DNA from 2 places in the Fructilactobacillus fructivorans genome. Region 1 is predicted to be linked to the other one. Evidence: predicted binding sites of a transcription regulator. Region 1 holds the regulator's gene; the other holds the start of a gene.

The links. Region 1 encodes HrcA, which represses chaperone genes, less so after heat shock. Its sites were predicted from a motif close to TTAGCACTCNNNNNNNNNGAGTGCTAA; they were not measured.
Region 2: a site for HrcA is predicted at 9,674-9,700, ahead of groES (co-chaperone GroES). Genes of this name have one in related genera too.

The regions. Positions count from the first base shown of each region.
Region 1 is NZ_JOJZ01000007.1:83,983-99,391, reverse strand. Features, by position in the region: gene LfDm3_RS00575 (PolC-type DNA polymerase III) at 1-1,311, shown strand, start outside; gene rimP (ribosome maturation factor RimP) at 1,429-1,902, shown strand; gene nusA (transcription termination factor NusA) at 1,916-3,025, shown strand; gene rnpM (RNase P modulator RnpM) at 3,045-3,347, shown strand; gene LfDm3_RS00555 (L7Ae/L30e/S12e/Gadd45 family ribosomal protein) at 3,334-3,633, shown strand; gene infB (translation initiation factor IF-2) at 3,663-6,200, shown strand; gene rbfA (30S ribosome-binding factor RbfA) at 6,222-6,575, shown strand; gene truB (tRNA pseudouridine(55) synthase TruB) at 6,637-7,548, shown strand; gene ribF (riboflavin biosynthesis protein RibF) at 7,557-8,501, shown strand; gene hrcA (heat-inducible transcriptional repressor HrcA) at 8,592-9,635, shown strand; gene grpE (nucleotide exchange factor GrpE) at 9,650-10,213, shown strand; gene dnaK (molecular chaperone DnaK) at 10,253-12,124, shown strand; gene dnaJ (molecular chaperone DnaJ) at 12,220-13,362, shown strand; gene lepA (translation elongation factor 4) at 13,479-15,317, shown strand; gene LfDm3_RS00505 (GNAT family N-acetyltransferase) at 15,395-15,409, shown strand, end outside.
Region 2 is NZ_JOJZ01000019.1:161,238-176,646, forward strand. Features, by position in the region: gene LfDm3_RS04535 (DEAD/DEAH box helicase) at 1-677, opposite strand, end outside; gene LfDm3_RS04540 (YigZ family protein) at 722-1,372, shown strand; gene LfDm3_RS04545 (glycosyltransferase family 4 protein) at 1,380-2,534, opposite strand; gene LfDm3_RS04550 (CidA/LrgA family protein) at 2,735-3,157, shown strand; gene lrgB (antiholin-like protein LrgB) at 3,164-3,901, shown strand; gene ade (adenine deaminase) at 3,986-5,659, shown strand; gene LfDm3_RS04565 (APC family permease) at 5,711-7,546, opposite strand; gene groL (chaperonin GroEL) at 7,698-9,323, opposite strand; gene groES (co-chaperone GroES) at 9,356-9,640, opposite strand; gene LfDm3_RS04580 (redox-sensing transcriptional repressor Rex) at 9,785-10,420, opposite strand; gene tsaD (tRNA (adenosine(37)-N6)-threonylcarbamoyltransferase complex transferase subunit TsaD) at 10,572-11,600, opposite strand; gene rimI (ribosomal protein S18-alanine N-acetyltransferase) at 11,619-12,215, opposite strand; gene tsaB (tRNA (adenosine(37)-N6)-threonylcarbamoyltransferase complex dimerization subunit type 1 TsaB) at 12,199-12,924, opposite strand; gene LfDm3_RS04600 (acyl-[acyl-carrier-protein] thioesterase) at 12,926-13,693, opposite strand; gene rsmI (16S rRNA (cytidine(1402)-2'-O)-methyltransferase) at 13,704-14,585, opposite strand; gene LfDm3_RS04610 (DNA replication initiation control protein YabA) at 14,591-14,917, opposite strand; gene holB (DNA polymerase III subunit delta') at 14,931-15,409, opposite strand, start outside.

The sequences.
Region 1 (15,409 bases):
AAGACGGCTTATGGTTATGTAAAGGCCTATGAACGTGACACTGGAAAGCGATTTAGAAATGCAGAAATTGATCGGCTTTCAAAGGGAGCCACGGGAGTTAAAAGAACAACTGGTCAACATCCAGCGGGGATTATTGTTGTTCCCGATTATATGGATATTTACGATTTTACGCCCATCCAGTATCCTGCTGAAGATCAGAATGCTGCTTGGAAAACAACCCATTTTGATTTCCATTCCATTCATGACAATATTTTAAAAATTGATATTTTAGGACATGATGATCCCACTATGATCAGAATGCTACAAGATTTATCTGGGGTTGATCCAACGACCATCCCAATGGATGATCCAGGAGTGATGTCGTTGTTTGCCAGTCCTAAGATTCTGGGAGTAACTCCTGAACAGGTATTTTCTAAAACCGGGACTTTAGGGATTCCTGAATTTGGGACTCGTTTTGTTCGTGGAATGTTAGAAGAAACTAAGCCTAGCAATTTCTCTGAATTACTCCAGATTTCTGGTTTGTCCCACGGGACTGATGTTTGGCTAGGAAACGCAGAAGAGTTGATTAAAGATGGAACGGCTACGATTGCGAACGTTATTGGATGTCGTGATAATATTATGACTGATTTGATCAACTGGGGGTTAGATTCAGAGACTTCATTTCAGGTCATGGAACAGGTCCGTCACGGTCGTGGAATTAAAGACGAGTGGCAAGATAAAATGACGGATGTTGGAGTTCCACAGTGGTACATTGATTCATGTCTAAAAATTAAGTACATGTTTCCTCGGGCTCACGCTGCTGCGTACGTTTTGATGGCCCTGCGAGTTGCTTACTTTAAAGTTTACTTTCCACTTGTTTATTATGCTGCTTACTTTTCTGTTCGGGCTGATGATTTTGACATTGTTGCCATGAGTCATGGAAAAGAAGCAGTAAAATCAAGTATTAAAGAGATTAATAATAAAGGAACCGATGCTTCTACCAAGGAAAAGAATCTTCTTACCGTTTTAGAGATTGCTAATGAAATGTTAGAGCGCGGTTTCGAATTTGAAATGGTTGACATTAATCGCTCTGACGCTTCTGAGTGGCTAATTGATGGCAATAAGCTGATTGCACCATTTAGAGCGGTTCCGGGCTTGGGATTGAACGTTGCAAAGCAAATTGTTGCTGCTAGAGAAGATAAACCGTTTATTTCAAAGGAAGATCTTGCTAAACGTGGTAAGGTATCTAAAACAATCATTGAATTTATGACGCAAAATGGAGTCTTAAACGATTTACCGGATGAAAATCAGCTTAGTTTGTTTGATCTCTAGGGCTTCGTTGATATTGTTTGATGTGTATGGTATAGTAATAATAGTAATTATAAACTCTTCTGATGAGTGAGCAGGAATGCTCGCTCTTTTTATTGGTATTTTTTAGGAGGTAAGTATTTGAGCGAAGTTATTGATAGAGTTTCTAAAACCGTCCAACCGATTTTAGATGACAACAATTTTTACCTTTATGACATTGAGTACGTTCAAGAAGGTGGAAGCTGGTATTTGCGAGTTTATATTGATAAAGACCAAGGGGTTAGCTTGGATGACTGTGTTTTAGTCAGTGATCAACTTAGTGAAAAACTTGATGAACTGGATCCAGATCCATTTGATGAACCATACTTTTTGGAAGTGTCTTCACCAGGTGCTGAGCGACCATTAAAACGAGAGTCTGATTATCAAAATGCAATCGGAAAATACATCCATGTTTCTTTGTACCAGAAGTTGGATGGAAAAAAAGCGTTTGAAGGTACACTTGAAAGTTTGGATGATGATCAACTAACGTTATCGGTTAAAGATAAAACGCGAGTTCATCAATTAGAAATTCCAAGAAAATTAATTTCAAAAGCCAGATTAGCAATTGAATTTTAGTTAGGAGATTAAAATGAGTAAAGAACTGGTAAGTGCACTTGATCAACTTGAAAAAGAGAAGGGTGTCAAAAAAGAAGTTGTGATTGACGCTTTGGAAGCAGCCTTGTCATCAGCGTACAAACGTAATTTTGATCAGGCCCAAAACGTTGAAGTTAACTTTGACGAAAAAACCGGTAGTATTCATGTTTATGCGGTCAAAAAAGTGGTTGATAAAGTAGAAGACCAGCGTTTAGAAGTTAGTCTTGAAGAAGCTTTAACCATCAATAAAGGGTATGAATTGGGTGACGAAATCAAGTTCGAGGTAACGCCAAAGAACTTTGGTAGAATTGCAGCTCAAACCGCTAAACAGGTCATTACCCAAAGAGTTCGAGAAGCCGAACGTGAAACGGTTTACGATAAGTACAGTAAGTACCAAGATGAACTTGTTACCGCTGAAGTTGAACGTCAAGATAGTCGCTTTGTTTATATGAATCTTGGTCAAGTAGAAGCCGTTATGGCAAAGAATGATCAGATGCCCAATGAAACTTATCGCCCACAGGATAAGCTAAAGGTGTACGTTACTAACGTTGAAAATTCATCAAAGGGACCACAGATCTTTGTTAGTCGGACTGCACCAGGAATGTTGAAACGTTTATTTGAACAAGAAGTTCCAGAAATTTATGATGGAACGGTTGAGATTGTTTCCATTGCACGTGAAGCTGGCGATCGCGCTAAGGTTGCGGTTCGTTCTAATAGTACTGACATTGATCCAGTGGGAACTAGTGTTGGTCCAAGAGGAACGAGAGTTCAAACCATCGTGAATGAATTAGGTGGAGAAAATATGGATATCGTTCAATGGGATGAAAATCCTGCTGACTATATTGCAAATGCTCTAAACCCAGCTGATGTTGTCGATGTGATCTTTAAAGATGGTGATGATCGTTCATGCACTGTTGTCGTTCCTGATGATCAGTTATCACTTGCCATTGGTAAACGTGGTCAAAATGCTCGTTTAGCTGCTAGATTAACGGGATATAAGATTGACATTAAATCTGAATCTGAAATGAATGGCAATGATGAGGATGACAGTGATGAAAATGATTCTGATGATTCTATCTCTAATGAGGAAGAAAATGAAGAATAGTTTTTGAGGAGGTACTGGTATGAGAAAAAGAAAGGTACCAATGCGAAAAGACGTTGTATCTGGTGAGATGGCTCCTAAACGACAATTAGTGAGAATTGTTCGTGATAAAGAAGGAAATGTTTCAGTTGATCCAACTGGTAAGCAATCTGGTCGGGGAGCATACGTTAAGATTGACGTTGAGACCGCTAAAAAGGCTAAACAAGATAAAATTCTTGATCAAGTTTTTGAAGTGACGTTAACGGATGATTTTTATGATAAACTCATTGATTATGTAGACCATAAACAGGCTCGGCAGGAACTAATTGATAATGACAAATTATAATAAAGTCTTAAACTTATTGGGAATTGCCAGACGAGCTGGTAAAATAATATCAGGTGAAGGAATTGTTTTAAACGCAATTAAAAATAGAAAAGTAAACTATTTATTTATTGCGTCAGATTGTGGTGCAAGCACTAAAAAGAAATTCTTAGATAAAAGTAAATTCTATGAAGTTCCAGTTAATACTGGTATGCTTAAAGATGATCTTAGTGACGCGATTGGAATGAAACGATCAATCGTAGCAATTGAAGATAAGGGATTTTCGAAAAAATTTAAAGAATTAAAATAATAAAAATATAAGTAAAGGAGTGTGATTATATGGCCAAAAAAAGAATTTATGAATTAGCCAAAGAGCTTAATGTACCTAGCAAACGTGTGATTGATACAGCCAAGTCAAACGGTTTTACGGTTAAAAACCATATGTCATCGCTTGATTCAAATCAGGAGAAGACCGTACGAGGTGCGCTCAGAAATAATCCAAAGGCTACAAATGGAAGCGTACACACACACGCTCCATCCAAAAAGCCTGTTGACTCCCACAATAGTAATAATGGACATGGCACTTCTAATGGTAGAAATAATCATAATAACAATTCTAATAGAAATGATCATGCTAATGGTCAACATCAAACCAACCGTTCGGATCATAAAGTGGTAAATCAACACTCAAATAATGGGCATAGTAACAATAACCATACCCAACGTCCTGAGAATGCTCATAATAACGGTGGTCATAGTAATACGCAACATCGTAATCAGAACTCTAATAATCACTTTAATCACAGTAATAACCATCCAACTAATCAGCATTCACACAATAATGCTAATGGTCAAAGTACTACCCGTCCTAATAATAATCATCATGCTAATACTCCTGGTAGTAATAACGGAACAAATAAGAAGCCAGTTAATAACACCTCTAAGCCACATAATAATGGAGGTGGAAAATTCGGCGGAAGTTTAAACCGTAATAAGAACAAAAAGGGTAAGAAGCGGAACAAGCGTCGTGATAGTCGTTACAATATGTATTCTAAGAATCAAAGGATTCGTCAGAATCATAAGAAGAACGCTGCTCCAACACGTAAGAGCCGTCCATTACCTAAGGTCTTAGTTTACCAAGATGGCATGAATGCTCAAGATCTTGGTAAGTTATTGCATAGAGAACCAGCAGAAATTGTTAAAAAATTATTTATGTTGGGAATGATGGTTAATCAAAATCAATCACTAGATAAAGATGCCATCGAATTGTTAGCTACTGATTATGGAATTGAAGCTAAAGAAAAAGAAAATGTCAATGTTTCAGATATTGATAAATTCTTTAATGAAGAAGAACACAATACTGATTATCAGGAGTCTCGTCCTCCAGTAGTTACTATCATGGGTCATGTTGATCATGGTAAGACTACTTTACTTGATTACTTAAGGCATTCTCATATTACTGCTGGTGAAGCAGGTGGAATTACTCAAGCAATTGGTGCTTACCAATTGAAGCATGGTGATCAAACCATTACCTTCTTGGATACCCCAGGGCATGCGGCCTTTACGGCAATGCGAGCTCGTGGTGCTGATATCACGGATGTTACCGTCTTGGTAGTTGCCGCAGACGATGGAGTAATGCCACAGACTGTTGAAGCCATTGATCACGCTAAGGCAGCTGGTACTCCAATCATTGTTGCTGTAAACAAGATTGATAAACCCAATGCTAATCCACAACATGTTAAAGAGCATTTAATGAACTATGGGTTAGTACCCGAAGACTTTGGTGGAGATACCATCTTTGTTGATATTTCTGCTAAGAATGGAACTAACGTTGATGAATTATTGAATATGATTTTGCTTCAATCTGAAGTGCTTGAACTTAAAGCTAATCCTAAACAAAATGGTGCAGGATCAGTTGTTGAAGCACGTCTAGATAAAGGAAAAGGTCCAGTTGCTACGCTCTTGGTCCAACAGGGAACTTTACACGTTGGTGATCCAATCGTTGTTGGAGATACTTTCGGACGAGTACGAACTATGACCAATGAAAATGGCAAAGATATTAAAGATGCTAAGCCATCGACTCCCGTTGAAATTACTGGATTAAATGATGTTCCAGAAGCCGGAGATCGATTCATTGTCTTTAATAACGAAAAAACGGCTCGTGCAGCTGGTGAAGAACGTGCCAAAGAAAGCCAAATTGAAGAACGAAAGCAAAATAATCGGGTTACATTGGATAATTTGTTTGATTCAATGAAGCAAGAAGACATGAAACAGGTTAATGTGATTATTAAAGCTGATGTGCAAGGGTCAGTTGAAGCATTAGCTGGCAGTTTAAAGAAAATTGATGTAGAAGGCGTTAAGGTCAACGTTATTCATGCCTCAGTTGGTGCCGTTAATGAAAGTGATGTTGCTCTTGCAGAAGCAAGTAATGCAATTATCATTGGCTTTAACGTTCGTCCTACTCCACAGGCTAAGACTCAAGCTGAAACCGACAAAGTAGATATTCGTCTTTATCAGGTTATTTATAACGCCATTGATGATGTCGAGGCTGCTATGAAGGGTATGTTAGATCCAACTTATGAAGAAGAAGTTACTGGAAATATTGAAGTAAGACAAATTTACAAAGCTTCTAAGGTCGGGACCATCGCTGGTGGAATGGTGCTTGATGGATACGTTCGAAGTGACAGCAAAGTTCGTTTGATTAGAGATAATGTGGTCATCTATGATGGTGAACTTGGCAGTTTGAAGCGTTTTAAAGATGATGTTAAAGAAGTCAAACAAGGCTTTGAATGTGGTTTGACAATTGAAAACTACAACGACATTAAAGTCGGAGATAAAGTTGAAGCATACCACATGAAAGAAGTGCAGCCTAAGTAAGAGCCGTAAGGAGTGATTATAATGGCGCAATATCGTGTAGGAAGACTACAGCAAGAGATTCAAAAAGAAGTCGACGACATTTTGCTCAAACGAGTTCGTGATCCACGGGTTCAAGGTGTTACGATCACTGGTGTTGAAGTGACTGGTGATCTACAACAAGCTACGATTTACTACAGTAGTTTGTCTGACAATAAAGCTGATCAAGAAAAAGTTCAAAAAGGATTGGATAAAGCTACTGGACTAATTCGAGGAGAACTTGGTCACCGTTTAAGTATCTATGTAACACCTGAGATTCATTTTGAACGTGATGGATCAATCCAATATGGAAGTAAAATTGATCGATTAATTGATAATTTAAATAAAAAAGATAAATAAAAAATGACTGGGAATGTTAATTTCCAGTCTTTTTTGCGTAGATAGGATTGGAGTGAAGATATTGATTACTGGGATTGTTCCGTTATATAAACCACGGGGAATGACAAGTTTTGATTGTGTAAGTAAGATTCGTCACATTATCGGACAAAAACGAGTCGGACACAGTGGAACACTTGATCCTAATGTTGATGGGGTCCTTCCCATCTGTTTAGGACATGCTACTAAAGTAGTTGATTATCTTATGCAATCTGGAAAAGTTTATCAGGGGACCATCACACTTGGTTTCTCGACCACTACTGAGGATTTAGATGGCGAAATTGTTAATTCAAATTTTGATTTCATGCCAATTCCTGATGCAAAGATTGACCAAACCTTAAATTCGTTTTTGGGTCAATCCATTCAAATTCCACCCATGTTTTCTGCTGTGAAGGTTAATGGAAAGAGACTGTATGAGTATGCACGAGCGGGGGAACAAGTTGAACGTCCGAAACGTCAGATTGAGGTTAAGCAGTTTGTTCGTCTGAATAGTAGTTCATATGATAATACAAGTCGGACGCAAACTTTTTCCTTTGAAGTCCGATGTGGTAAGGGAACGTACATCAGGACGCTTGCAACTGATTTGGGACGTAAACTAGGAGTTCCAGCTGTAATGTCAAAGTTGACACGAATCCAAAGTGGTGGATTTAACCTTGCTGATACAGTTACGTTTGATGATCTCGATCATGCGGTGAATGCTCATAAACTTGATAAGATTATTTTTCCTATTTCTTACGCTTTAAAAGGTTTTAAAACCATCATCCTTACTGATGAACAATGGAATCGTGTTAAACATGGCGGCTTTTTGAGTATTGATGAAGTAGCTTGCGAAGATGAGATGATAGTTTTAAAGTATAGTAATATTGATCGGGCTTTATATTATAAAAATGAACAAGAAAATAATTATAAACCCAAAAAAATGTTTGATTTAGATTAGAGGAAATTATGAAAGTCGACTATTTATCATATCCACTCGGTGAAAGAAACGAAAAGGAATCCCAGGTGATTGCAATGGGATTCTTTGATGGCGTCCATCTGGGTCATCAAAAAGTGATTAATAAAGCCAAAAAAATTGCAATGCAAAAGAAACTCCCCCTAGCAGTTTTAACGTATGATCATCATCCTTCATTGGTATATAAGAAATTGGATGGGAATGCTAAACGGTATCTCACCCCACTTGATCGAAAGCTGCAATTGTTTAATCAATTGGGCGTGGATAATGTTTATGTCGTAAATTATAATTTTGCATTTCAAGACCAGCAGCCGCAAGAATTTGTGGATAATTATCTCGTTGGTTTGAAGGCTGATACGGTTGTTGCGGGATTTGATCATACTTATGGAAAAAAAGATGCCGGGATGACCGAGCTTCCTGGATATGCTAATGGGAGATTCGATGTTATAAGTGTTGGTGCAGATGAACTAGATGACCAAAAGGTTAGTTCGACTCGCATTCGACGTAATCTTGATCAAGGACACATCCAAACGGTTAATCGGCTGTTAGGTTATGGGTTTGAAAATGATGGAGTAGTAGTTCATGGATTGGCTCGTGGACGTGAATTAGGATTTCCAACTGCAAATATTGAGTATTCAGATAAGCAACGTTTACCTAAATTAGGAGTATACGTAGTAGAAATTAAAGTCAATGATATTTGGTATAAGGCCATGGCTTCTATCGGTAAAAATGCAACCTTTGGGGACAATAATCCCGTTACTCTAGAGATTAATATCCTTGATTTTGATCAGAATATTTATGGGAATCGGGTTAAAGTTAGATGGTTGTCAAAGATGCGAGATGAAGTTAAGTATCAGGGTCCTAAACCACTGATTGATCAGTTAAAAATTGATGAAAATAATACTCGTTTGTATTTTAAGGAGCGTAAAAACCAGTAGTCTTATTTCTTGACGTTCTTGTGTACCTTTGGTAAGGTATAAATGTACGTTAGCACTTGATAATAAAGAGTGCTAAAAGAGGTGATAAGAATGCTCACTGAGAGACAAAATATGATTCTAAAGTACATTGTTGATGATTATACTGACAACGGTGTTCCAATCGGATCGAAGCGATTAGCGAGTCAACTCCCGATGAATGTTAGTTCTGCTACCATTCGAAATGAGATGGCTGTGTTGAGTGGCCAAAATCTGATTCAAAAGGTTCATACTTCGTCCGGAAGAGTTCCTTCAAATGAAGGATATCGATATTATATTGATAATTTGGTTGCTCCCGTACTAGTTGATAATGAAGAGAAAAGTTTAATTCATAATGCTTTGGGCGGAACTTTTCAGCAAATTGATGATATTGTAAAACAATCTGCTGATATTTTATCTAGTCTAACCGATTATACGGCGATGACATTAAGCCCTGAGCAGACTAATACAGAGACTTTACGACATTTTCAACTGATTAAATTATCTGATCATCAAGTAATGGCTATCATTGTCATGAATGATGGACAAGTTGAAAGTCAACCATTTATAACGAATGATCACATTGATGAGGATAAGTTAGTTCAAGCAACTAACTTAGTTAATGACAAACTTTCAGGTAAATCTATTCCCGAAGTTTTGAATGAACTTAAAACTACAATTCCTGAGGAAATTAGAGATTATTTAACTTCTTCTGAAAATTTTGTCAGTGCATTCGAATACGTCATTAATAAATCGCTTAAAGACCATTTCTTTGTTAGTGGAAGAATGAATTTGTTAGACACAATGGACGATAAGAAAGACATCAAGAATATGAAGCCACTTTATTCAATGTTCGGCGATAATTCGAACATGGCTCAGATTTTGGATAATGATGCTAAACCCATTTCTGTTATGATTGGTTCCGAGCTACGAAATGATTTATTGAAGAATTATAGTATTATCTCCGGAACTTATGATGTTGGTGTTCATGGCATGGGAAGAATTGCTGTGATTGGACCGACCCGGATGGCTTATCCAAAAGTTTTAGGACTAGTTGATGCGTTTAAAGATGAACTTCAAAAGCGGATTAACGGATACTATAATAATTATGATAAATAAGAAGGAGGTTCAAAATGGCGAGCGATAAAGAAAAACAAAATAAAGATATTAAAGATGAATCGAAAAATGTTGACGAGTCAAGCGAACCAAAGAAAGATGTAGAAACGGATGAAAAAGATGATTCCGCAAAAAAGATTGATGAATTAAAACAAAAATTAGATTCAGTTCAAGATAAGTACTTGAGAGCTGAAGCAGAGATTCAAAACATTCAAAATCGAAACAAAAAGGAACGCGCTGATATAGTTAAATACGGTGCACAAGATTTTGCAAAAGATGTTGTTCCTGTTATGGATGACCTAAAAAGGGCGCTTAACGTTGACGTTTCTGACGAAAACGGTAAGCAATTAAAAAAGGGAATCGAAATGGTACAGCAACACCTCGAAAAAGCTCTGAAGGATAATGATATTTCTGAAATTAATGCTGATGGAGTGGAGTTTGATCCAAGTCAGCATCAAGCTGTTCAGACGGTATCCCCAAGTGATGAACATCCAAAGGGCACCGTGGTATCCGTTCTTCAAAGTGGATATAAAATTGCTGATCGAATTCTAAGACCAGCAATGGTGGTAGTCGCACAGTAATTAAATTGTTATTAAATATATAAAAAGAAGGTTTTAGGTATGGCAAGTAATAAAGTTATTGGTATTGATTTAGGAACTACTAATTCAGCTGCAGCTGTTATGGAGGGTAATGAACCAAAAATCATTACTAATCCAGAAGGATCAAGAACCACTCCTTCAGTAGTTGCTTTTAAAAACGGTGATATCCAAGTTGGTGAAGTTGCCAAGCGTCAAGAAATTACTAACCCAGATACGGTTGTATCAATCAAGAGTCACATGGGTGAACAGGGTTACAAAGTTAAGGCAAATGGTAAAGAATATACCCCACAACAAATCTCAGCAATGATTCTGCAATACATTAAGGGTTATGCTGAAGATTACATTGGCGACACTGTTAGTCAAGCAGTTATTACTGTTCCTGCTTACTTTAATGATGCTCAACGTCAAGCTACCAAAGATGCCGGTAAAATTGCCGGACTTGATGTTAAAAGAATTATTAATGAACCTACTGCAGCTTCACTTGCATATGGTTTAGATAAAAAAGACAAAGATGAAAAAATCTTAGTTTATGATTTAGGTGGAGGTACTTTTGATGTTTCTGTCCTTGAATTAGGGGATGGAGTCTTCCAAGTTCTTTCAACTAATGGTGATACCCACTTAGGTGGAGATGATTTCGATAAGAGAATCATGGACTGGTTGATTGATAACTTCAAGAAAGAAAACGGAGTTGATCTTTCAAAGGATAAGATGGCTTTGCAACGTTTGAAAGATGCTGCTGAAAAAGCTAAGAAGGACTTATCTGGTGTAACTCAAACTGAAATTTCACTTCCATTTATTTCTTCTGGTGAAAATGGTCCACTTCATTTACAAACAACTCTTACTCGAGCAAAGTTTAATGAATTAACTTCTGACTTAGTTGAAAAAACAAAAGCTCCTCTTGACAATGCTTTAAAGGATGCTGGACTTTCAGCAAGTGACATTGACCAAGTTATTCTTAATGGTGGTTCAACTAGAATTCCAGCTGTTCAAGAAGAAGTTCAAAAATGGACTGGTAAGGAACCTAGCCATTCAATTAACCCTGATGAAGCTGTTGCCCTAGGTGCAGCTATTCAAGGTGGAGTTATTACTGGTGATGTTAAGGATGTCGTTTTGCTTGATGTTACTCCATTGTCATTAGGCATTGAAACCATGGGTGGTGTATTTACTAAGTTAATCGATAGAAATACTACAATCCCAACTTCAAAGTCACAAACATTCTCAACTGCCGCTGATAATCAAACTGCTGTTGACATTCATGTTTTACAAGGTGAACGTCCAATGGCTGCTGATGATAAGTCACTAGGTCGTTTCCAATTAACTGATATTCCTGCTGCACCAAGAGGTGTTCCACAAATTGAAGTTACCTTTGATATTGATAAAAACGGAATTGTTAATGTTTCCGCTAAGGATAAGGGAACTGGTAAACAACAAAAAATTACCATCAAAGATTCCAATGGTCTTTCAGACGATGAAATCGATAAGATGATGAAAGAAGCTGAAGCCAACGAAGATGCTGATAAGGAAAAGAAGAGCAAAGTCGATTTGAATAATGAAGTTGACCAATTGATCTTCCAGACTGATAAAACATTGAAGGATGTTAAAGGTAAGGTTTCAGATGATGAAATTAAGGCAGCTCAAGATGCTGAAGACGAACTCAAAAAAGCCAAAGAAGATGGCGATACTGATGCAATGAAGACTAAGAAAGATGCTTTGAACGAAAAAGTTCAAGCTTTAGCAGTCAAATTGTATCAACAAAACCAAGGCCAAGCTGGTCAAGGACAACAAGGTGGAAATGACGCTAATGGTGGATCATCAGATAAAGGAAATGGAAATGATGATGGCGACACTGTTAACGGCGATTACCATGAAGTTCATGACGATGACAAAAAGTAGTTTTGGCGATTGGCGTTGTTAAAATTGACGAAAGCTAAAGTCGGTTTGGTAGGCTTTGGCTTTTTGTTGTATTATTTGAGTTTGGAGGCGAGCTAATGGCTAGTAAAGATTATTATAAAGTATTAGGCGTTGATAAAAGTGCCAGTGAAGATGACATTAAACACGCTTATCGAAAATTATCCAAAAAATACCATCCAGATATTAATAAGGCTCCCGATGCAGAAGCAAAATTCAAGGAAATTACTGAAGCCTATGAAGTTTTAGGCGATAAAAAGAAACGAGCTAACTATGATCAGTATGGCTCAGCGGATGGTCCCCAAGGCTTTGGAGGCTTTGGCGGTGGTGCCGGAGCTGATGCCGGCGGTCAAGGTGCTGGTTTTGGTGACTTTTCTGATATCTTTAATGATATTTTCGGCGGTGGCGGAAGACGTCGAGCTGATCCAACTGCACCACGTCGTGGTCGTGATTTACAATATCAAATGACGTTAACGTTTGATGAAGCTGTCTTTGGAACTAAGAAGACGATTAAATATAATCGTGAAGAAACCTGTCCGACATGTCATGGAACTGGTGCTAAACCAGGTACTAAACCAGAAACCTGTTCCAACTGTCATGGTAGTGGTTATGTAACTAAGACTGTTAATACACCACTTGGACAGATGCAGACTCAGGAACCATGTCCTGTATGTGGTGGAACTGGTAAAGTTATCAAAGACAAGTGCCCAACATGTGGTGGAACTGGTAAAGTTGAGAAACAACACTCACTTGAAGTTACTGTTCCAGCTGGTGTTGAAGAAGGCCAACAAATGCATATGCAAGGCCAAGGAGACGCTGGTGAAAACGGTGGACCTTATGGTGATTTGTATGTAATCTTTAGAGTACTTCAAAGTAAGTACTTTAGAAGAGACGGTCCAACTATTTACTTTGATCAACCAATTTCATTTGCAACCGCTGCTCTTGGTGGAGAAATTCAAGTCAAAACAGTTCATGGTGACGTTGACTTGAAGATTCCTGCTGGAACCCAGACTGGCACTGTTTTCCGTTTGAAAGGAAAGGGTGCCCCTAAGTTACATGGAAATGGTAATGGTGATGAAATGGTTAAAGTTAAGGTTCAAACACCAAAGAAACTTAACTCTAAGCAAAAGGTTGCCTTACAAGCACTGGCTGAAGCTAGTGGTGATACTAATATCGATGAAAATAAGAATTTCTTTGATAAAATGAAAGATGCATTTAAGTAAACAAATAAAGGAGTAGCCATGTGGCCACTCCTTTATTTGTTTGTTATACATATGTGGGGTTGTTATAATAGTAATAACGACTTGAACGAATTGCATAATGAAAGTAGGAGAATATCGTGGATTATAAAAAAATGAAAGAAAAGCAACGCCGCACAAGAAATTTTGCAATTGTTGCTCATATTGATCACGGTAAATCGACTTTAGCGGATCGAATTCTTGAGTTAACTGATACAGTTGCCAAACGAGACATGCAGGATCAAATTTTAGATAACATGGATCTAGAACGTGAACGCGGAATTACCATTAAATTGAATGCAGTGGAATTGACGTATCATGCAAAAGATGGGGTTGATTATGTATTTCATTTAATTGATACCCCTGGACACGTTGATTTTTCTTATGAAGTTTCACGGAGCTTAGCAGCTTGTGAAGGCGCCTTGTTAGTAGTAGACGCTACTCAAGGGGTTCAAGCACAAACTTTGGCGAATGTTTACTTAGCCATTGATGATGATCTTGAAATCATTCCGGTGATCAACAAGATTGATTTGCCTTCTGCTGAACCAGAAAAAACCAAGAAAGAGATCGAAGATGTTATCGGCTTGGATACTTCAGATGCAGTAGAAATTAGTGCTAAAAGTGGTTTTGGGGTTGAGGATTTATTAGAAGAAATTGTTCAAAAAATCCCAGCACCGAAGGGAGACATTGAAGCTCCCCTTAAAGCTTTAGTCTTTGATTCTATCTACGATGATTATCGTGGAGTTGTTCTTAGTGTTCGTCTTTATGATGGAGTAGTTAAACCCGGAGATAAGATTCGTCTGATGAATAGTGGTAGTGAGTACGAGGTAACTGAAGTTGGAGTTAACTCTCCCAAGCCACTTCAACGAACATATTTAATGGCTGGAGACGTTGGTTACATTACTGCTAGTATCAAAGATATTACTAAAACTCGAGTTGGTGATACAGTCACGGATGCTGATCATCCAACCGAGAAGGCCTTGCCCGGATATCGTGAAATGATTCCAATGGTTTATGCTGGGTTATATCCTACAGATAATGCCAAATTTGATGATTTAAGGGAAGCGCTTGAAAAACTTAAATTAAACGATGCCTCGCTTGAATTTGAGCCTGAATCATCTGAAGCGTTGGGATTTGGTTTTCGTTGTGGATTTCTTGGCTTACTTCACATGGACGTGGTTCAAGAACGATTGGAACGAGAGTTTGGGCTTGATTTGATAACTACTGCACCATCTGTAACTTATCACGTTGACCTAAACGATGGAAGCACAATTGAAGTTGAGAATCCATCTGAGATGCCTGATGTTTCATCAATTAAAGACATTAAAGAGCCGTTTGTTAAAGCTAGTATTATGGTACCAAATGACTATGTTGGAGCCGTAATGGAGATGTGTCAGGATCGTCGTGGCCAATTTGTTACGATGGAGTATCTAGATGATGCAAGAGTTAATGTGATTTATCAAATGCCATTATCTGAAATCATTTTTAACTTTTTTGATAAATTAAAGTCAAGCACCCATGGATATGCATCCCTTGATTATGAACTTTCTGAGTATCGGCAAAGTGATCTGGTTAAAGTCGACATTCTTTTGAATGGCGATAAGGTTGATGCTCTAAGTTTTATTTCACACAAACAGTTTGCTGCTGGCCGAAGTCGGGAAATTGTCAAAAAATTAAAGGGAATTATTCCACGACAAAATTTTGAAATTCCAATTCAAGCAGCAATTGGAGCCACTATTATTGCTAGAACTAACATTAAAGCATACCGAAAAGATGTTACTTCTAGGATTCATACTGGTGATCCTGATCGTCGGGCTAAATTATTAGAAAAACAGAAACGTGGTAAAAAGCGCATGAAGGCAGTAGGAAAAGTTGATATCCCACAGGAAGCCTTTATGGCTGTTTTGCAAACTGATGAAGATCAAAAGAACGACAAGTAATAATTGTCGTTCTTTTTTTATAGGTAATATTAGTAATGATGTATAATTAACCATCTTCAATTATTAGGAGCGATTTTATGTGGAAAGTAAAA
Region 2 (15,409 bases), on a different contig from region 1:
AGGTTGACATTTGCGACAAAGGGAAAGGCATCGACTTCATCAATTATTAATAGATCAAAAGTGTGAAAGAAACGCATCAACTGATGAGTGGTACAGATTGTTAGTTGACAATATCGATATTGTTCCTTACTTTTACCATGCAATAAAACCATATCTAGATTAGAAAAGGCTGCCTGTAAGCGGGGATATAGTTCAGAACATACGTCAACTCTGGGAGATGCAATCGCGATTCGTTTTTGATGCTCAATTGCCCACTTTAAGACTGGGAATAGCATCTCCGTCTTCCCCGCTCCGGTCACGGCCCACAATAAATGATTCCGATGATGTTGAACGGATGTAATGATTTTACTAGCACAATCCCTTTGAAATGCCGTCAGGTGACCCTTCCAGGTCAGGATTTCCGGTGGGATCATAAAATCATTTGCCTCAGGTACGGTTACTAACTTCATGCTGGTATCAATTCTTCCCATTTCAATACAATTCGGACAATAAAAAATCCCATTAGGAAGTTTACACTTCGTCTTTTCACAATTAAAACCACATCGGTTACAATGAATACTAGTTTTATTAACCACTACTGCTGAAGTAAACTCAAGTAACGGATCACTTAGAAGTAAATGATCAACTAAAACATCGGGAATGAATCTTCCCATTAGGTCTGTTCGATCTTTAATCATCAGTATCCCCTCCGATCTAAAATACGCAGAATAGGAATATCGCAATGAAAAATTCTTTTCTAACCATCAAACAAGTTGACAGTAACGAGCTTGTCATCAAAAAATCAAAATTCATCGCTCACGTCGATCGGGTTACGACCGAAGCTGAAGCTCAACAATTTATTACCAAGATTAAAGATCAAAATAAAAAGGCCACTCATAACTGTTTTGCCTACGTCGTGGGTGCCACTGACAGTATTCAACGTGAAAGTGATAACGGTGAACCCAGTGGTACCGCTGGAGTGCCAATTCTTGATGCCATTAAGAATATGAACCTTCATAATACTGCCGTGGTGGTAACAAGGTACTTTGGAGGCATCAAACTGGGCGCCGGTGGATTAATTCGTGCATACAGTAACTCGGCTTCAGATGTCATGGAAAAGAGTGGCATTAGTCAGATGACACTGAAAACCGGGATCACCGTTTCCGTATCTTATAAGTTAAACGAACAACTGCAATACTTTCTTAAGCAAAATGGATTACAGGTTTACAAAACTAATTATGGAACTGACGTCCAAGTTGAAACGGCCGTTATTAGTGACTCCGTTTCAAAATTTGAGAACCAGGTCACCAACTTACTTGCAGGTGATGTTCAATTCAAAATTGGTCAGGAATCATACTTCGAAAGTCCCTATCATCCAAATAAAAAGGAGTAACCACGGGTTACTCCTTTTTATTATTTTGTTTGGCTTTATTTTTAGCCTTCATTTTAGTGACTTCAATTTCATGATTTGATTTACTGGTAGTTCCAGTAACCACCCGCTTAATCAGGTTCAGCAACGGTTGCCGATTTTTCCCGACTAAACCGATGGCTTCGACAAAAAGCTCGATACCGATCAAGGTTGCCACGGTTAGTAAGATCGAACCCCAAAAACTTGACAATGGATACAGTAGAGAAATAAACGCAAAGATTAACGCAATTCCATAAATCACTAGCACCGTTTGGCGATGGGTTAAACCGATCTGCATTAATCGATGGTGTAAGTGATGTTTGTCAGCGTGAGAAATTGGTTGTTTGTTAAGCAATCGTCGTAAGATTGCGTAGGCCGTATCCGAAATGGGAACACCCAGAATAACCACGGGAATAATAACGGAGATGAAGGTCGCGTTTTTTAAACCCTGTAACGAAAACACCGAGATCATGAATCCAATTAGTAGTGATCCCGTATCACCTAGATAAATTCTGGCTGGGAAAAAGTTGTACGGCAAAAACCCTAAACAGGCGGCCGCAAAGGTAAAGATCATAATGGAAACATAGATGTTATCGACGTTCAAAAAAAATAACGCAATGATCCCCATCGTGGTCAGTGCAATAATTGCCACTCCCGTTGCCAGACCGTCAAGGCCATCAATTAAATTAATCGAATTAGTAATACCTAAGATCCAAATCCAGGTCAAAGGTAGGCTCAACCATCCCAACTGGATGTTACCTAATACTGGGAGCGTAACCGAACTTACCTGAATTCCAGCAAAAATGTAAACCCACAACGCCGCTAACGAAATTCCAATGACCTTTTGTCTCGGTTTTAAGACAAAAATATCATCGATAATTCCAGTCATGACGATAATTAATTCTCCACCAAGAATTCCCCATAGCTTACTCGACGGAATCTGATTGCGTAAAAACACGCAGGTTGTAACGGTGTAAGCAATCAAAATCGCCAAACCACCTAAAGTAGGCATTGGAATCTTGTTGACACGTCTCTTATTCGGTTTATCGATGGCGCCAATCTTGAATGCTAAAATCCTAATAAACGGGGTTAAGACCGCTGACATAATGGTCGTCGCAAACAAACAGACGAATATTTCAAATTTCAATTGACAACGCCTTTCCCAACTAATTTATCTTTAATTATACAAATGGAAAATAATAAACACAAGGTTACCTTCGACAATTTAATGATAATTAAATCTAATGATCCAATTTAAAATTTTAGTTTGTTTTTTAATTAATTTCATATATGATATTAAATATAGAAATAGCTAAATTAATCACATGCTTTTGAAAGGAGTAAAACATGAACAACAAAAAAGAAACAACCAAGGAGGCCGCTCCACTGCTAACCCAACTTGGAATCTTTGGAGTCATTTTATTCGTGTCAAGTTTAATTTCAGCACTCTTTCCAGCCAACTTCCCGGTTCCCACTCCAGTAATTGGATTAGTCATCTTGTACCTTCTACTTACTTTTAAAATCATTAAACCAGAACAGGTAGAGAAAGTGGGTTCCTTTTTCATTGGCATTCTAGGATTCCTGTTTGTCCCCTCTGGAATTCAACTTGCCGCCTCCCTAGACATCATGAAACATTCGGGAGTGAAATTAGTGATTATGATCATTATCTCAACGGTTGTCATGCTAGTATCGGTAGCATTAGTTGCTACCTTTCTCATCTGGGCCCGTAATAAAATTTTCGGTAAAAAAGAAGATCTTGATAAGGAGTAAAACCATATGCAAGCTGAATTATTAAAATTTTTGGGTAATCCAATGTTTGGAATCGCTCTGTCGTTGGTAGTTTACCTAATTGGATCATTTTTATTTAAAAAGTTTAACGGATTTTTCCTTTTTCAACCATTATTCGTTGGGATGGTACTAGGAATCTTTGTCCTGTGGTTAATGAGCAAAGCCACTGGCGTGAATGTCACCTGGATCTACACCAACCTCTACAAGCCAGGTGGTGACATTATTTTTTGGTTCCTCTTCCCCACTACAATTGCCTTCGCGGTTCCTTTGTTCAAACGAAATGACATTGTGAAGAAATATTGGTTTGAAATCATTTTATCGTTAATCATCGGTCTAACTATTTCCGTTATCATCATGTACTTTGTATCCAAATTAATTGGACTGAACAAATCAGAAATTGCGTCCATGCTTCCCCAAGCAGCTACTACTGCTGTTGCAATGCCAATTGCTCAAGGAATTCATGGAGTACCGGCCATTACCGCCATGGCATGTATCCTAAACGCTGTCATCATTTATGCACTGGGTGATTGGATCATCAAACTATTCCACCTTAAGAATCCCATTGGAATTGGACTAGGACTTGGAACTGCAGGACATACGATGGGTTCCGCCAAAGCCCTAGAACTCGGTGAGGTTCAAGGATCCATGGCCGCAATCGCGGTGGTAATCATCTCGGTAGTAGTGGACATTATCGTTCCATTGTTTGCTAATATTGTTCATCTGTAAAATAAAAGTATAAAATATCCTTAATTGTTAGATGTAATTAAACTAAGAATTAGGGGTATTTTTTTACCTCGGGAGGAAAAGCTGATGGCTGAATATGATATTAAGATTATCAATGGTAAGGTTTTAGATCCAGATCGTATGAAGTTTATTGTTAAGGATTTATTTATCAATAATGGTAAATTAGTTAGTTCTGATCAAGTTAGCAATTTGCATCCCAAAACAACAATTGATGCAACGGGGAAAGTGATTGTCCCCGGCTACATTGACTCCCACGTCCACATTGAGAGTTCGTTAGTGACTCCGAGTGAATTGGGCAAGTTATTATTAAAACATGGCGTAACCACCATTTTTGCAGATCCACACGAAATTGCGAACGTCATCGGTAAGGATGGGATTAAGTACATGATTACCGATAGCAGAAAAACACCCTTAGACATCTTTTACATGTTGCCATCCAGTGTTCCGTGTGTCCCATTTGACCATAATGGCGCCACTCTTACCGCTAACTCTTTACACGAATTTTACCAATATCCGGAGGTAAAGGGACTAGCCGAGGTAATGGATTATCCCGCTGTTGCTAGTGGTGAAAATGATATTATGGCTAAAATTAAAGACGCCAAGCAACATCATCTAAGTGTTGACGGTCACACCGCTGGATTTAACGATCAACAATTAGCCGTCTATGAGAAAGCCGGAATTCAAACCGATCACGAAAGTACCACTCCGCAGGAAATTAAGGAGCGACTTAGACATGGCTTCAAGATCTTTTTACGTGAAGGAACAGTCGAACGCGATCTAAAAAGTACGCTGCCCGCCATGAAGGAAGAAGATCCCGTTAATTTCTCCTTTTGTACTGATGATAAGTTGATTTCGGATTTAGTTGACGAAGGAAGCATTGATGACAACATTCAGTTAGCTTTAGGAGCGGGCGTTAAACCAGAATTAGCCTACACTATGGCCAGCTTTAATGCTGCTAAAGCCCATCAGTTAAGCCAAGTGGGAAAACTTCAACCAGGGTTTAAGGCCGACCTTAATATTTTGAACGATGTTAATAATCCAACCCCCGTTCAAGTAATTAAAAACGGTCAGATTGTCACCGAAAATCATAGTCATCCTACGCCCTTTACAGAAAATACCGTTCATGCCGAATTTAAATCTAACCAACTCCGTTTACCTCTAACTACTGGTAAGGCCCACGTTCTTGGCATCAAACCTAATCACATCGATACAAAACACCTAATTTTAAATATCCCTCCTACTGATAACTTTCAAAGTGACCCAAGTCAAGATATTTTAAAAATCGTGGTAGTTGAGCGTCACCACAACTTAGGTACCGTTGGAGTTGGCTTAGTCCAAGGATTTAAAATTAAACATGGTGCAATCGCAACCACTATTGCTCACGATGATCACAATATTGTAGCCGTTGGAACGAGTGACCATGACATTGAACAAGCTATCAATAACTTAATCACTGCTGGTGGTGGAATTTCAGTTGTAAACAAGCAACAAACGTTGAGCACCCTTGCTCTTCCCGTGGCTGGACTGATGTCAGATAAGGATTATCGAACGGTTGCTAAGGAAACCAAACAAATTTATCGCGATTATAAACAAATTGCCGCTCCAATTGATTTCGATCCATTCATTACCCTGTCCTTTTTAACGTTACCCGTTATTCCAACGCTTAAAATGACCGATCAAGGACTGTATGACTTTAACCAACAACAATTTATTAACGTTAATGCCTCTTCTCATATGTAAACTAAATAAAAAAATCAGGCTACCCGCGAAGGTAGCCTGATTTTTGTTTAATTACTCACTCAAATGATAGTTGTAAGTCGATACAATAATATCTTGACGTGAATTTAACGCAGTTCTCAATCGAACAGCAGTCTGGTTATGAAGAACCTGTTGCCAGTAGTGTTTTGGCACAAATTGAGGAACCAAAACCGTGGTCGTATAATTACGATCTTCATCCTGCTTAGCAATTACATCACAGAATCTCAGTACTGGATCAACCACTGAACGATACGAAGTATGAATATCAACAAATCGAATGTCTGGATATTCTTCTTTGAATTTCGTAGAAATCTTCTCTTCTTTTTGTGGATTATCAGCGAACGAAACATGCATTGCAATTACGTTATCACCAATGGAACGCGCGTAATTGATCGCTTGTCTAGTAACTTGAGTAACGTTTCCAACTAGCACAATTACCGTTGAACCAGCGTACGTATGATTCTCGTAATTAGGATCAGTTGAGATCCGAAGTTGTTCTGCAATTCGTTGATAGTGAAGATGAATCTTGTAAAACATCAAGAGAAGTAATGGCATGATGATCAAGTATGGCCATACGTTTGCAAAGTGAAGTGCAAACAGGAAGACCACCAGCATAACAGAGATAAAGGCTCCAATGAAGTTAATCACGGCCTTCATTGGCCACCAACCCTCTTTGTTTCTGAACCAATGAACGATCATTCCTGATTGAGATAATGTAAATGGAACGAACACACCAACGGCATAAAGTGGAATTAAGAGGTTGGTCTTACCCTTAAAGAGTACGATCAAAACGATGGCACCCAATGCCAATGAAATAATTCCATTTGAATAGCCCAATCGGTCACCCTTATCTAGGTAAGCGTGAGGCAGGTATTTATCCTTAGCCATGTTGTAGGCCAGGATTGGGAAAGCTGAGAAACCGGTGTTAGCAGCAACGGCCAAGATCAATGCGGTTGCCAACTGAAGTAAGTAATACATGATCCCGTGACCAAAGACATTCGTACCAATCTGTGAAAGGACGGTGTCTTTAGCGTTAGGAATAACTCCCATGTAATAACTCAGGAAGGTAATCCCAGCAAAGAAAATTCCTAAAATAATGGCCATAATTCCTAACGTATTAGCAGCATTCTTTCGCTTAGGTTGCTTAAAGTTAGGAACCGCATTACTGATCGCTTCAACTCCGGTTAACGATGCTGATCCAGATGAGAACGCCTTAAAGAATAGAACTAGGGTCATTCCCTTAACGGAAGCATTTAATGGTGCATAAGCATGATAAGTAATTTTATTAGTTAAAATATTGTAAGCACCGACAATGATTAAAATGATAATCATCACGATGAATAAGTACACTGGAATAACCAAGAAAGATGCGGAATCATGCATTCCCCGCAGATTCAAAATCATGATAAACACAACAATTAAGATGGCAATTGGAATCTGATAATTGTACAACGCAGGAATGGCTGAAGTAATCGCTTCAGTTCCTGATGTAGTTGAAACAGCAACCGTCAGCATGTAATCAACTAGTAGTGAGCCACCTGCCACTAGACCAGCTGTATCACCCCAGTTAGTTCTAGCAACTACATATGCCCCTCCACCTGAAGGATAAGCATAAATGATCTGTCGATAAGACAATGTGATCGCGGCTAACAGAACTAATACTAGTAGTGCAACCCACATTTGATACATCAAAGCTGCAGTTGATAAAGTAATCAAAACTGCAGTGATCTGTTCAGTACCATAAGCAACTGATGACAAAGCATCCGATGATAATAAGGCTAAGCCTTTGAACTTAGTAAGAGACTGACCAGAGCCTTCCGTTGTTTTAAGCGGACGTCCAATAATTAGTCTTTTTAAATACCGCCACATTTAATCCATACTCCTTTAATATGTCATATTTAACTTAATAAATCCTTAATTTTAAAGTCAAATGCAATTGTACTACATTAACCTAGATAATTCATCATAATTGAGAATAAAAAAAGAGTCCATACGGACTCTTTTTTTAATCAAACTTTGATTACATCATTCCACCCATTCCAGGTTGTTGTGGAGCGGCTGGTTGATCATTATCATTTTTTGGTTGTTCGGCAACAACGGCTTCAGTAGTCAATAGAAGAGCTGAAACAGATGCAGCGTTTTGAAGTGCTGAACGACTTACCTTGGTTGGGTCAACAACTCCAGCGTTGATCATGTCTTCGTACTTACCAGTTAAAGCGTTGTAACCAACTCCTGGTTTTTCATCTTTCAAATGATCAACGATAACTGAACCATCGACACCAGCATTTTCAGCAATCTGTCTTACAGGAGCTTCAAGTGCTTTAACAACGATGTTGATTCCGGTTGCTTCGTCACCTTCAGCAGGGATCTTAGCAACGTCCTTTAAGATGTTGACATATGCAGTACCACCGCCGGGAACAAATCCCTCTTCAACGGCAGCTCTCGTAGCATTTAGAGCATCTTCAATTCTGTATTTACGTTCTTTAAGTTCGGTTTCAGTAGCTGCACCAACTTTGATAACAGCAACTCCACCTGCCAACTTAGCCAAACGTTCCTTCAACTTGTCACGGTCAAAGTCAGAATCAGTGGCATCAATTTGTTGTTTGATTTCATCGATTCGTTTGTCGATTGCTTCTTTGCTACCCTTACCTTCAACAATAGTAGTGTTGTCTTTAGTAACGTTAACTTTGTTAGCTTGACCTAATTGATCAATAGTAGTGTCTTTTAGATCTAAGCCAAGATCAGAAGTAATTACAGTACCACCAGTCAAAGTAGCGATATCTTGTAATTGTTCCTTACGACGGTCACCAAAGCCAGGAGCTTTAACAGCAACTACGTTAAATGTTCCACGCATTTTGTTCAAAACAAGGGTTGGAAGTGCTTCACCACCAATGTCATCAGCAATGATCAATAGTGAACGACCTTGTTGAACGACTGATTGAAGTAATGGCAAAATGTCTTGGATATTATTAATTTTCTTGTCAGTAATTAGAATGTAGGGATTATCTAAGTTAGCTTCCATTTTTTCTTGGTCGGTAACCATGTATTGTGACATGTATCCACGATCAAATTCCATTCCTTCAACAACGTCTAGGCTAGTGTCAACACCACGTGATTCTTCAATAGTAATAACACCATCATTACCAACTTTTTCCATTGCGTCAGCAATCAAGTTACCAACTTTTTCGTTGGCAGATGAAATTGAAGCGATTTGAGCAATATCATCTTTGCTAGTTACTTGATGGCTCATCTTGTGAAGACTGTCAACGGCTGTTCTAGTAGCTTTTTCAATTCCTTGACGAACACCAACTGGGTTAGCACCAGCAGTAACGTTCTTCATACCTTCCTTGACAATTGCTTGAGCAAGAACAGTAGCAGTAGTAGTACCATCACCGGCAACATCATTAGTCTTTGAAGCAACTTCAGATACTAATTTTGCACCCATGTTTTCAAAGTGATCTGGAAGGTCAATTGATTTAGCAATTGTAACACCATCATTTGTAATGGTTGGATCTCCAGCTTTTTCTTCTAGAACAACGTTACGTCCCTTAGGACCCATCGTTGTTTTTACAGTGTCAGCTAATTTGTCAACACCATTTAACATTGAATTTCTAGCATTTTCAGAAAATTTAATCTCTTTAGCCATGATTATCACCTCATATTAATTTATTTTTTTAATTATTTAACGATTGCAAGTAAATCTTTTTCATGCATTACAAGGTATGGAGTACCATCGTATTCAACCTTTGTACCTGCATATTTATCAAACATTACCATGTCGTCTTCTTTAACAGAAGGGGCAACTTTTTGTCCGTTATCAAGAACTCGACCTGCGCCAACAGCGACAACTTTACCCATCTGTGGTTTTTCTTTAGCGTTGTTTGCTAAAACAATTCCACCGACATTTTTTTCTTCTGGTTCTTGCACTTCGACAATTACGCGATCTCCTAATGGTTCTAACACGTTAATCCCTCCAATGAATATCTTTGTTAAATTTTAGCACTTGCACTTATCAAGTGCTAACTTACATTCTTAATATATTATTTTTTTCAAATTATTGCAAGAACTTTGCCCAGTAAAAACAAAAAAGCATCCAAAATTGGATGCTTAATCTTTATCATAATGATCAATAAAATAAATCAATGTTTGTAGTTCATTGGTTAAATCAACATTATGAACTCTGATTTCTTTTGGAACCGATAGTCGAACCGAAGTAAAGTTTAAGATTCCCTTGACCCCAGCCTTAGCCACTTGATCTGCAACCTGCTGAGCAACTTTACCAGGTACCGTAAGAATCACAACACTGATTTGTTGATCTTTCAGTTGTTTAACCAACTGATCCATTGGATAAATAGGAACTCCACCCTGAATGGTATTAACGTTTTTAGGGTTAACATCAAAAGCAGCAGAGATCCGAATATTACTATCCATATGAAAGTTAAAATTCAAAAGAGCGTGTCCCAAATTACCAACACCGATTAAAGCTACATTGGTAAGTTGGTCTTGGTTCAGGATCTTCTTAAAGAACTCTAGTAAACTATCTACGTCGTATCCGTAACCCCGTTTACCAAGGGCACCAAAATATGAAAAGTCACGACGAATGGTGGCAGAATCCACCTGAATCGCGTCGGCTAATTCATTTGATGATATTCGTTTCTTACCACCGTCATGTAAAATATTTAAATAACGGTAGTAAAGCGGCAATCGTTTTGCGGTTGCTCGCGGAATTTTTGTCTCAGCCATTTCTAAATCTCCTATTATTATTGTCGAGATTAATAAGTCACAAGACCAATTCTACCATAAAGAAATTGTTTGTGAAATAATATAAAAATGAAAGCGTCTGAAAAGCCCGACAACGTAGGACAAATTAATTTTTTAATTTGTTATTAACGATTTAATTCTCATTTGGAGCCCATTCAAATTCTAATCCAGGATCAGCATTTAACGAAGCTTTGCCAGCTTCCTGATGGTGCTGCATTGCCGCCGCAGCGGCACCTATCATAGCTGCATTATCACCACATAACTTTAATGGTGCTTTAACAAATTCGACATTTTCCTTACTTGCGACTGAAGCCAGTCGTTCTCTAATCCCATGATTGGCTGCTACTCCACCAGCTAAAATGAACTCTTTGGCAGGATATTTTTCAAGTGCACTTTGTGATTTTTCTGCCAAGACATCCACCACAGCGGCTTCAAAACTGGCCGCTAAATCGTTCTTATTTAGAGTCTTTCCAATCTGATCGGCATGATGAACCGTATTAATAAAAGCACTTTTTAATCCGCTAAAACTAAAATCATAATTATCATCTGCTTCCATAGCACGTGGAAAGGCAAATGTATCCTTACCCTTTTGTGCCATAGCATCGACGGTAGGACCAGCTGGATAATTAATTCCTAGTACTCGTCCAATTTTATCAAATGCTTCACCAGCAGCATCATCCCTTGTTTCACCAATGATTTCGAACTTACCTTCCTTGGGCATCCAAACTAGCTCGGTATGACCACCAGAAACAACGAGTGCCATGGCTGGAAAAGTAATTGGTTTAACAAAGTTAGTTGCGTAAATATGCCCCGCAATGTGATTAATCGGAATTAGTGGCAGATTATGTGCCCAGGCAACCACCTTAGCAGCTGTAACTCCGATCAAAAGAGCACCAACAAGTCCAGGACCATATGTCACAGCGACTGCGGTTAAATCATCGTATGTAACGTTAGCTCGCTGTAAAGCATCATTGATACAAATGGTAATTTCTTCAATATGATGTCGACTAGCTACCTCGGGAACCACTCCGCCAAATCTTTGATGACTCTTAATTTGAGTTGCAACAACATTGGATAAAATTTTATTCCCGTTTTTTATGACGGCCACACTTGTTTCATCACAACTACTTTCAAATGACAAAATCATACTGTTTTCTTGCATCTCACTCACCGTTTCTAACTATCTTCCAAAATTATTTGGGGCTACTTTTTGCTTAGATAGATCTAATTTCATTACTACGGCATCTTCACCATCGTTATAGTAATCCGGATCAATTCCAACTTGAATAAACCCAAGATCACGATTTAAATCTTGCGCCTTAATATTACTTAGGCGAGTCTCAACTGAGACACTTCGTAATTTCATTAATCGTGCTCTTCTAATTACCATCGTTAATAAGAAATAGCCAAGACCACGATTCTGAAACTTTGGTAACACGGCGATGTTTTCAACGTGACAGTTTTTACTATCACGTGAAATGTAACACCCAACAAACGCAATCAATTCATCCGCTTTACGAATCACCATGTATAAACTATTTTTATGTTTTTTTAAATCATTTAAAAAACGTTCTCGATCCCAAGCAGCCTTTTTATCATAAACTTCTTCTTCAACGTTCACAATATCAGGAATGTCGGTAATAGAACCCTTCCCAAAATAGTAATCAGTTCCGTTAATATCCACAATGTGGTTTTGAATCTGAAGTCCTCGTTGAATTTTGGCTTCTTCTTTTTTCTTCAAATTCTTTTTTAACCATGATTCAATTTTTCTCAACATAGGACTCGTTTTCCCTCCCAGGGTTCAACTTTTGCCAGTCGGCTTGTGCTTTAGTTAAACGAAGATAATTAGGATTAAAATTATTAATGTTGGAAACCGGGTCCTGCTTTTCTCCATAAACCCCGATCTTGGCAGCTTGTGGTAAATTATCAATTCCGGTTAAGCTCTTAAAATTCGTTCCAAAATGTGATTTCAAACGATCCACAAAATGATCAACATCACTTCCAACGAAGATGATTGGTTCATTAAATTCGTCAAGCTTCTGTAACCACTTATCAAAATTGATGTGTTGATCTTCAATCACAACCTCGGGACCACTTTGAGAAGTCCGATACAATCCTGTAAACAAATTATCATTTCTACCATCAAAAAGCGGAACCACCAGCTGATGTTCCTTTTGAACGTTTAGGGCAAGTGCCATTAAACTTGAAATACCAACTAAATCAATGTTTAAAGTATCTGCTAACACCTTCCCCACCGTAGTGGCAATCCTAATTCCGGTGTAAGACCCTGGTCCATTACTTATAACAACTCGATCTAAATCCTGGGGAGTTAATTTGGCATACTTAACCAGTTTCTCAACAATGGGCATTAAATATTCCGCATGCTTTCGATGCGTAGTCATGGTAGTCGTTGCCAAGACCCGTTCATCATCAAGAACGGCCACTGTTAGTGGTTGATTAGAGGTATCAATTGCTAAAACATGCATGTTATTTGCTTCCTTTTTTATCCAACTTTTTCCATTTCACTTCAGCAATCGATTTAGTACTTCCATTAACTGAAATATCATGAACAGTTTGAATTTGATTATCGGTATTGATGAACTTACCTCGACTTAACACGGGATCTCCGTACGTAACTTCGTCTTCATATTTGATGCTTACTTCCGTTGGCACATGAGAAGCCAGAAAATCATAAGGCAAGACGTCTACCATCCATCCTATGTATTTAGCATTATTAACATGAGAATTCCAATCAATATCAGTAAAACGAACGTGATACTCGGTTTGCATAATATCATGTTCATCATGAATCTTCGGAATCTTGTTTAACCGTTGAATTCTTCTGACTCGATCACAGTGATAAGGGATGACCATGGCTTCATCCAACTTCACCATTTTTCTCGATTGAATATCCATCATGACCCATAGGCTACCAACATGAACTAATTCATTTCCATCCATATCTCTTACCCAGAACTCACGATATGCAAAGTACTTTGTATATGATGATCCCCTCGTTTGCACTTGAACCTTCTCATGAACCCTCGGTAAACGAGTGATATCCATATCGGTTTGAGCTACCACCCATGTAACCCCATGTTCAATGACATACTGAGTCCCTACTCCAAGTGCAGTGGCTTGATCTTGTGAAATCATGATAATCACATCAGTTAGCATGGATAAGGTCATGTTACCTAAAAGGTTAGTCTCATAGTATTCAACTTCATGATTTTCAGAAAAAATATCTCCAGTCATTTTCTTCCTCTTATTCTAAGTGATGGTATTGATTATAGACATCCTGGCGTACTAACCCATTTTGCTTAGCTACTTTCTTGATTGCAGCATTGGGCTTATCACCATTACTAATCAATTGGTCAATCTGCTCTTCAACCGATAATTGAGCCTTATTTTCATCTGGCTTCATGATTTTAAAACCATTGGGATTACCAGCGATCAGAATCACAAATTCACCCCGGATTTCATTCTCCTTAGACCAGTCTACCAAATCATCAATTCCACCACGCACGTATTCTTCGAATTTTTTGGTAAGTTCTCTTGCTAAAGTTGCTTGTCGGTTACCAAACACTTTCTGCATGTTTATTAACGTCTTTTTCAATCGGTGTGGCGCTTCATAAAAAATCAAGGTCGGATATGCTTGTGCTAAAATTTCCAACTCATCCACTTGTTCCTTTGGCTTCCGTTTTAAAAATCCATAAAACAAAAAGGGCTGTGGTTTAAGCCCGGAAGCAATTAAACTAGTAAGTCCAGCATTAGGACCAGGAACGCTTATCACGGGAATGTCATTTTCAACACATTGTTGAACTAACTCACGTCCGGGGTCACTAATTGAGGGCATCCCCGCATCACTAACCTGTGCAATTGAGGTGCCTGCTCTTAGTTTTTCAATTAATTCCGGTGCACGCTGTTCTGTATTGTGTTCATGAAAACTAATTTGCTTGGTCGTAATGTCAAAATGATTTAACAGCTTCTGCGTGTTTCGGGTATCTTCGGCAGCAATTAAATCCACATCTTTTAAAATATTAATCGATCTAATTGTCATATCATCAAGATTCCCAATTGGGGTGGGGACCAGATACAAGCTGCCAGTATTATGATTTGCAAAACTCTTTTGAACTGATAAATCCACTTGAATTACCTTTCTCCGTATATAATATCGGTACAAAACATACAACTACTGTTACTATCACGCCGTTTGCCATAAAACTGGGTACAAACATGAAACCCTTCATTGTACAATTTCTCTAAATTCTTCTTCGACATTGAAAGTTGTTGCTTCTTTTTATTTTTGCCGTCTTTTCCAGCAATTAATTCCCGAAGATGTTCATTTTCAATTTTCAGTTCTGAATTCTCCTCAATGACTTTATCCACTTCATCACGAAGGTCGCCAATTCTCTCACTCATTAATTCTGATTGCGACTTTAAATTATTAAATTCCTCGTTAACATCTGATTCTTTCAATCGACTTTTACTCCTAACCTTCAATGACTGCTAGACAATTTAGGGTAATAACTTCCAAAATGTTCTGAAAACTAACATTTATATCCTGTTTTCGGGTACTACCTAAAATTGATGTAATGATCGTAATCAATTGTTCATCGGACAATTTGAGTGCCATTTTCTTCAAAGCAGTATACTGATCGCCAAATCCTAAACTATCAGGTTGAGAATCTTTAAATTTTACATCAAAAACGTCCTTAAAAACCTGATAAATCATCTTTAAGGTCATTTGTTGCTCAAAACGTCCCGTGACAAGTGGCATAAAATTGGTTTGAACATTCGTAAAAGCACGATAATCGTCCTCAACTAACTCATTAAACCACCGTTCAACGGTTGCTTTCATCTTGTTAAACCAACCATCTTCAAGCATCTTGTCAAGTGACGCTAAATTGCCAGTTAGTTCTAAGATTAACTGGCTAGATGTTTTAGACAACCCTTTTTTAGTTACGTATT